One region of the Halopseudomonas litoralis genome, then DNA from elsewhere that is predicted to be linked to it. Evidence: predicted binding sites of a transcription regulator. Region 1 holds the regulator's gene; the other holds the start of a gene.

The links. Region 1 encodes FliA, which starts transcription of late flagellar genes. Its sites were predicted from a motif close to CTAAAGTTTNNNNNNNNNNNGCCGNTAA; they were not measured.
Region 2: the regulator FliA is predicted to act here: its motif matches at 2,335-2,362, upstream of BLU11_RS03680 (methyl-accepting chemotaxis protein).

The regions. Positions count from the first base shown of each region.
Region 1 is NZ_LT629748.1:876,331-880,500, forward strand. It holds gene flhF (flagellar biosynthesis protein FlhF) at 1-605, shown strand, start outside; gene fleN (flagellar synthesis regulator FleN) at 631-1,455, shown strand; gene BLU11_RS04340 (RNA polymerase sigma factor FliA) at 1,452-2,192, shown strand; gene BLU11_RS04345 (chemotaxis response regulator CheY) at 2,306-2,683, shown strand; gene BLU11_RS04350 (protein phosphatase CheZ) at 2,700-3,503, shown strand; gene BLU11_RS04355 (chemotaxis protein CheA) at 3,515-4,170, shown strand, end outside.
Region 2 is NZ_LT629748.1:735,095-739,264, forward strand. It holds gene BLU11_RS03670 (OprD family porin) at 39-1,337, opposite strand; gene BLU11_RS03675 (M48 family metallopeptidase) at 1,465-2,274, opposite strand; gene BLU11_RS03680 (methyl-accepting chemotaxis protein) at 2,393-4,170, shown strand, end outside.

The DNA.
Region 1 (4,170 bases):
GCAAGCTGGCGGCGCGCTATGTCCTCAAACACGGCAGCCAGAGCGTGGCGCTGGTGACCATGGATACCTATCGCATCGGCGCCCATGAGCAGTTGCGCACCCTGGGCCGCATACTCAACGTACCGGTACGAGTGGTGGATGAACAGAACAGTCTGAATGATGTGCTGGAGGAGTTCGGCAACAAGCGTCTGGTGTTGGTGGACACGGCCGGGCTGCAGGCGCAGGATCCGCAATTGCGCGGGCAGCTCAGCGAGTTGGCAACACAAGGCTCGCGTATCAGCACCTTGTTGGTATTGGCGGCCACCAGCCAATATCGTGTGCTCAAGGCGGCATGGCACAATTACCGCTGCTGCAACCCGGTGGGTTGCATTCTGACCAAGGTGGACGAGGCAGCTACGCTGGGCGAAGCACTGGGGCTGGCTATGGAGCAACGTCTCCCGGTAGCCTATGTAGCTGATGGCCAGCGTATACCCGATGACCTGTCCCGCGGTGTCGGGCACCAACTGGTCAGCCGCGCCGTAGGTCTGGCAGGTAATGAGATGGCAGCTGACCAGACCATGGCCGACGTTTTTGCCGGTATACTCCATAGCCAGCGCGCAAGTTAACGATTTGATAAAGGCGACAGCATAGATGGGCAATCATCCGGTTCAGGTAATCGCAGTTACCGGCGGCAAGGGCGGAGTGGGCAAGACCAATGTGTCTGTCAATCTGGCCCTGGCGCTGGCCGATCTCGGGCGTCGCGTGGTGTTGATGGATGCGGACCTGGGGCTGGCCAATGTCGATGTGCAGCTGGGATTGCGACCCAAGGCGACCTTGGCCGATGTGCTGGCGGGCAACTGCGACCTGCGCGAAGTGTTGATCAACGGGCCGGGCGGCATCCGCATCGTGCCCGCCGCCTCGGGTGCCGCAGAAATGGTCAATCTGGGGCCGCGTGAGCATGCCGGGCTGATCCAGGCGTTCAGTGACATAGGCGATGAAATGGACGTGCTGATCGTCGATACCGCTGCCGGTATTGGTGATTCGGTAGTCAGTTTCGTGCGCGCAGCTCAGGAGGTGATCGTGGTGGTGTGTGATGAACCCACCTCCATCACCGATGCCTATGCCTTGATCAAGCTGCTCAACCGCGACCATGGCGTCACCCGTTTCAGGGTGTTGGCGAACATGGTTCACACCCCGCAGGAAGGCCATAACGTTTTCAACAAGCTGCTGCAGGTGACTGATCGCTTCCTGGAAGTGGCTCTGCAGTATGTTGGCGCCGTGCCCTACGATGAGTCCATCCGCAAGGCCGCGCAGAAGCAACGCGGGGTCTACGATGCCTTTCCGCGGAGCAAGGCCTCGCTGGCCATCCGCGGCATCGCCCGCAAGGTCGATGCCTGGCCACTGCCTTCCAGCCCGCGTGGGCATCTGGAATTTTTTGTGGAGCGCCTGGTGCAGCGGACCGGAATACCGTCATGAGCAGGGGGGCAGGAGGCGGTGTCAATATGTACGCGCGCACCATGGGCGCTGCCACCGAGCAGGACCGTCTGGTGCAGCAGTACGCACCGCTGGTCAAGCGTATTGCTTTCCATATGCTCGCCCGCCTGCCCGCCAGTGTGCAGGTGGATGACCTGATTCAGGCCGGAATGCTCGGTCTGCTGGAAGCCTCCCGCAAGTTCGATCACGGCAAGGGTGCCAGTTTCGAGACCTATGCCGGCATCCGCATTCGCGGCGCCATGCTGGATGATGTGCGCAAGGGCGATTGGGCCCCCCGCTCGGTCCATCGCAATACCCGTCTGGTCAGTAGTGCGATCCGCGCCGTTGAGACGAAAGTTGGACGTGACGCTAAAGATCACGAGGTTGCGGCCGAATTGGATATGAGCCTCGAAGATTATTACGCGATTCTCAACGACACGGCCGGCAGCAAGCTGTTCAGTTTTGAAGATCTGCTCGAAGCCGGCGCGCCGACCGAGGTTGGCGCCGACCATGAGCCCTTCGATGGAGTGGAGGACGAACGCTTTCGCAAGGCATTGGCCGAGGCGATAGACAAGCTGCCCGAACGCGAGCGGCTGGTGCTGTCGTTGTATTACGACGAGGAGTTGAACCTCAAGGAGATCGGCGCGGTGCTCGGCGTGAGCGAGTCCAGGGTCAGTCAGTTGCACAGTCAGTGCGCAGCGCGTCTGCGCGGGCGTATGGCCGACTGGCGCGACGGCTGAATCAGCGCTCACAGCATCTGGCTGGTCAGTGACAACAGTTTCGCGAAGTGTATGGGGCACAGACCCTCGCTGCACTTCTTCTGGTTTGTATGGAGGTCGACTTGGACAAGAACATGAAAATTCTCATCGTCGATGATTTTTCGACGATGCGACGCATTATCAAGAATCTGTTGCGTGATCTCGGTTTCACCAATACCGCTGAAGCAGACGATGGCACCACCGCGTTGCCGATGCTGCAAAGCGGTAATTTCGATTTTCTGGTGACCGACTGGAATATGCCCGGTATGAGCGGCATCGATCTGCTGCGTGCGGTGCGTGCGGACGAGCGCCTGAAGCACCTGCCGGTGTTGATGGTGACGGCTGAAGCCAAGCGCGACCAGATCATCGAAGCGGCTCAGGCTGGAGTCAACGGCTATGTAGTCAAGCCATTCACGGCGCAGGCACTCAAGGAAAAAATCGAAAAGGTTTTTGAGCGGGTCGAGGCCAGATGAATTCCGGGGGCAAGTTATGGCACTGAGCAGTAATCCCGGCCAGACGATCGCCGATGAGTTCGAGCATTCCCTTAAAAGCAATGCCCGGAAACTGGTGGATCACCTCGAAGAGGGTGATTACCGAGAGGCAGTACTGGTCATACACGAGATCAACCAGGCGCGCGATCGCGGCCTGTATTACGAGGTCGGCAAGCTTACTCGCGCACTGCACAACTCGATTGTCAATTTCCAGATCGACACTGTGCGTACGCTCGATAGCGAAGCTGAAGCCGCGGAAGCATCGAAGATTTCCGACGCCTCTGATCGTCTCGACTACGTGGTCAGGCTGACGGACAAGGCTGCCAATCGGACCATGGATCTGGTCGAGAGCAGTGCGCCCGTGATATCGGCGCTCGGCAGGGAAGCGACGACTCTGCGGGCTGAATGGGCACGATTGCAGCGGCGGGAAATGAGCGCGGCGGAATTCCGCGAGCTGTCACGCAACATTCTGGCGTTTCTCGAGCGCAGCGAACAGCACAGCGGTGAAGTGTCGGCGAATCTGAACGATATTCTCATGGCTCAGGACTACCAGGATCTCACGGGGCAGGTGATCAAGCGTGTCATCACGCTGGTGCATGATGTCGAGGAAAGCCTGTTGAATCTGGTGCGCATGGCGGGTCACGTCGATCGGATCGCCGGTATTCAGCACAACCTGGCTGGACTGGATGAAAGAAGATCATCGCACCAGGGTGAAGGTCCGCAGATTCATGCCGATAAAAGGGATGACGTGGTATCGGGACAGGATGAGGTCGACGACCTGCTGTCCAGCCTTGGGTTCTGAGGGAGTATTAAATGAGCTTTGATGCAGATGAAGAGATTCTCCAGGACTTTCTGGTAGAAGCTGGGGAAATTCTCGAGTTGTTGTCGGAACAGCTGGTCGAGCTGGAAAACCGCCCCGGCGATACCGATCTGCTCAATGCCATTTTTCGTGGCTTTCATACGGTCAAAGGTGGGGCCGGCTTCCTGCAACTGGATGCGCTGGTTGATTGTTGCCACATCGCTGAGAATGTCTTCGACATTCTGCGCAAGGGTGAACGGCAGGTCGATGCCGAGCTGATGGATGTAGTACTGCAGGCGCTGGACACCATCAACAGCATGTTCGCTCAGGTACGCGAAGGCGAGGTGCTGACGCCTGCCGAGCCGCAACTGCTGGCTGGTCTGTCCGCGCTGGCCCAGCCTGCAGCAGCAGATATCGCTGCGCCAATTGAAGAGCCCGCACCCGCTTCCGTGGAGCAGCGGGTTGCTGAACAAGCTGACGCCGGTGATATCACAGACGATGAGTTCGAGCTGTTGCTTGACGCTCTGCATGTCAAGCCGGAAGAAGATACAGCGCCCGAAGTGCCTGCCGCCGCCAGTGATGACATCACCGATGACGAGTTCGAAGCGCTGCTCGACCAGCTGCATGGCACTGGCAAGGGGCCGGGTGCCGTCGCGCTGGAGCCTTCCGT
Region 2 (4,170 bases), 140 kb from region 1:
GAAAGGATGCCCCGGCGCGCCGGGACATCCGATGGTGCTTAGAGCAGAGCGAAGTTGTAGGTCAGGTAGACGCGAACCTGGTCCTGATCAGCTTGATTGGAACCCGTACGCAGGCTGGCGTGACGCAGGGAAACACCCAGGTCTTTCAGGAAACCCTGCTGAACGGTGTAGTCCAGGCGCAGGTTGCGTTCCCATTCCTTGTCCCGCTCGTTGGCTCGAGTATCGAAATCGCTGCCGCGCAGGTACTTGGCGGAGAACTTCAGACCGGGTGCCAGATCGGCGAAGTCGTAGCTGTACTGACCAACCCAGGTCTTCTCGCCGGCACGCTCGAATTTGTTGATCTGCGAGTCGGTGATCAGATAGGCGGTGGCACCGCCACCGTTGTTCAGATAGGCGAAGTCACTGTCGCCGCTCATTTTCTGATAACCCAGACCCAGCGCGTGCTTGCTCAGCTTATAGGTGAACATGGCGCTCATGGCGCGGTTGTCCACTTCGCCGTTGTTGTTTACACCCTTGGCTGCGTAATCGCCATCGCTACCGTTGGCGCCAGTTGAGTTGCTGTCGAAATAACGCAGATCGGTGATCAGCTTGCCCGCGCCGAGATCCAGAGTATGTACGGCGCCCAGATAATGCTGCTTATAGTAGTCCTTGAGCTGACCAAAATAATAGCTGGCCACCAGGTTGTCACCCAGTTGGGCATCACCGCCAGCATACTGGAATTTGTTAACCCGCTGGCTGCCGCCGCCCAGCAGCAATCCTTCGTGGGACGTGGAGTTACGACCGCTGGCCTCGTCGAACTGACCGACACGCAGGGTCAGGTTGTCGATTTCATTGGAGGTCAGCATCGCACCGCTGTAGGTCTGTGGCAGCAGGCGACCGTCGTTGCGGCTCACTACTGGCAGGGAAGGCTCCAGACCGCGACCGATTTTTAGCTCGGTTTCGGAAACCTTGGCCTTGGCGGCGAAATCGATCTGGCTGAATTCGCTAACAGCGCTGCCGTCATCTTCCAGTGGGAACATGGTACCGGGCTGGCGGCTGGTGTCGCCCTTGCCGGCGCGGCTACCGGAATCCAGACGGATGCCGGAGCGGGCGAATACGTCCAGCCCAAAGCCAATGGGGCCCTGGGTGTAGCCGGAGTTGAATTTTAGCATGAAGCCTTGGCCCCATTCTTCATCTCTGGGAGCGCCACCTTCACGAGTATCACCATTGAAATACAGGTTGCGCAGGCCCAGGGTGGCCTTGGCGTCTTCGACAAATCCGGCGCTTTGAGCAACAGACAATGTTGGTAGAGCCAGCAGAGCAGCGGCTACGCTACTGGCGATCAGGGTTTTTTTCATTATGGTCTTCCTCGAGTGCACATCTCAGGCTTGCCCAGAGGGCGGGGTTTTTCAACCGCTGTAACATAGGCGAAATAATCAGGAAATCAAGTGTTTGAGCCTTCGGATTAGACTTATGTCTTAGAGGCTACTTTGCCGCATCATACAGCGGACGCACCTTCGGAATATTGTGCTGCAAATTTTGAATACGCCCTGAGGAGTTCGGGTGTGTGCTCATGAAAGCAGGCGGCTCGCCCTGGGAAGCGCCTGCCATCTTCTGCCACAGGGTCACCGCCGCGTCGGGCTGGTAGCCCGCACGAGCGGCCAGCTCCAGACCGATAAGGTCGGCTTCGGTTTCGTTGGAGCGGCTGTTCGGCAGGGTCAGACCATATTGCACCGCCATGTCGGCTGCCTGGCGTGTGCCTTCACCCAGACCCAGCAGAGAGCCGATGACCTGAGTACCCATCTGTGTGGTATAGGCGCGGGAAATTGCCTCGCGGCCGTGTTCTCGCAAGGCGTGAGCAATCTCATGGCCCATAATCTGTGCAATCTCATCGTCGCTCAGCTTCAGCTTGTCGACGATGCCGGTATAGAAGAGGATTTTGCCACCGGGCATGCAGCTGGCATTCAGTTCATCGCTTTTGATCAGGTTGACTTCCCAGTTCCAGGTACGGGCATCGGAACGGAAGTGATCCACCTCTTTCACCAGCCTGTCGGCGATGGTGCGCAAGCGCTTGAGCATTGCTGCGTTGGTGTTCAGCAGATTCTTGCTTTTCGCTTCGGCAAGCATCTCGTTATAGGACTCGGCCGCCATCTGGTCGACATCGGTGCTCGATAATGCGCTGAACATGTACTGGCTGCGGTCGACGCCGACAGCTCCGCCCTGGGTAGTTTGAACGCTTTCGCAACTGGCGAGCAGCAGGAACGGGAGGCAGCAGAGTAAGGGACGGATACGCATGACGGATTTTCCTACCGTGATGTTTGAGTAATGGACGCTGTGCACAATAGCAGATCATTGCTGAAGGTTTGACCACCCCCGCCGATAAAGTATTCAAGACGGTTTTAATGAGCCCCCCATGAAATTCAAATCCATACAGTTTTCCATCGCGGCGCTTGCAGGCGCCTGTCTGTTCGTCGCCGTAGGCGGTATGACCTTGTACGCGCTGGTCGCTTTTGATCGCAACCAGAGCATGGTTGTCGAGCGCAGTGAGCAGATACTGGAGCAGCATGTGCGCAGCAAGCTGGAAGCAGTAGCCAGTGCCGAGATGCTGCGAATCCGTCAGCAACTGGAGCAGCCGTTTGCCGTGAATGAGCAACTGGCCCTGCTCAACCGCCAGGTGGCGGACGTACAGGATGGTCTGCCGGCGGTAATGATCAGCCGTGAGGAGATGCTGCGCTATGTATACAAGGTGCTGGAGGATCAACCCGAGCTGCTGGCAGCTTATGTAGCCTGGGAGGCGGGCGCATTTGACGGGCTCGACGATCTCTATGCAGGAACCGGAAGGCCTGGGCATAGCCAGAGTGGGCAATTCATCCCCTACTGGTATCGCGAAGCGGATGGGTCGATAGCGCTTGATCTGCTTACGGAGCTGAATGACGAGACACTGCTGGATAATGGTATTCGTGCCGGTGAGTATTATTTCTGCCCACGGGATACCCAAGGGCCCTGCGTGATCGATCCGGCTCCTTATGACGTGGGCGATCGTACTGTGATGCTGTCATCCTTTACTGCCCCGATCATGCTCAATGGTGAGTTTCTGGGGATTGTCGGTGCGGACCTGTCGCTGGACTTTCTGCAGTCCATGCTTGAACAAAGCAATAGCCGCCTGTACGACGGCCTGGGGCATCAGGCGCTGATCAGTACCAACGATCGACTGGTGGCCTGGACGGGTAACGGAACTGCGCTCGGCCAGCATGCCGAGCAGGTGCTGGATACCGCTGAAATGGCAAATTTGAAGCGGCTGGCCGATCAACCCATTTATGAGGTGGATCGCGCCAATAACGAGATCGAGCTGTGGATGCCGGTACCGCTGGGTAACTCCGGCACCCGCTGGGCATTATTGATCAGCCTGCCGTTGGATGTGGTGATGGCGGAACTGCAAGCACTGGAAGACGAGTTGGTGCAGAACCAGTCGAGCGTCGCCGTGACCCTGGCAGTCATAGGTGCGTTGATCGTGTTGATTGGCTTGGGCGTTATGCTGTTGGTCGGCTACAGTCTGGCCCGCCCCGCGCGTCGCCTGGCGACCATGCTTGACGAGGTCGCTCAGGGCGAAGGCGATCTTACCCAGCGGCTGGAGATCAATCGCGCTGATGAGTTCGGTGATATTGCCCGCGGCTTCAATGCTTTTCTCGACAAGCTGCAGGGCATGATGCGAGAGGTGGTGGGCTCGGTGCAGCAGGTGACTGATGCCGCCGAGAACACGGCGGATATCGCCATGCGCACCAATGATGGCGTGCAGACCCAGCTCGGCGAGATCGAGCTGGTAGCAACAGCCGTCACCGAGATGACCGCGACGGCCCAGGATGTCGCACGTAATGCCGGACTGGCCGCGGAGGCCGCCGGCAATGCTCAGGGCTCGGCCAGCCACGGGCGTAAGGTGGTGCAGGACACGGCCGAAACCATCCAGAGCCTGGCGGCGGATATTGAACGTGCTGCTGAAACCGTACAGGCCCTTGCCCGTGACAGTGAGAACATCAGCTCGATCCTGGAAACCATTCGCGGGATTGCCGAGCAGACCAATCTGCTGGCGCTGAACGCGGCCATTGAAGCAGCACGTGCCGGCGATCACGGTCGCGGTTTTGCGGTGGTGGCGGATGAGGTACGAAACCTGGCCTTGAAGACGCAGAATTCCAC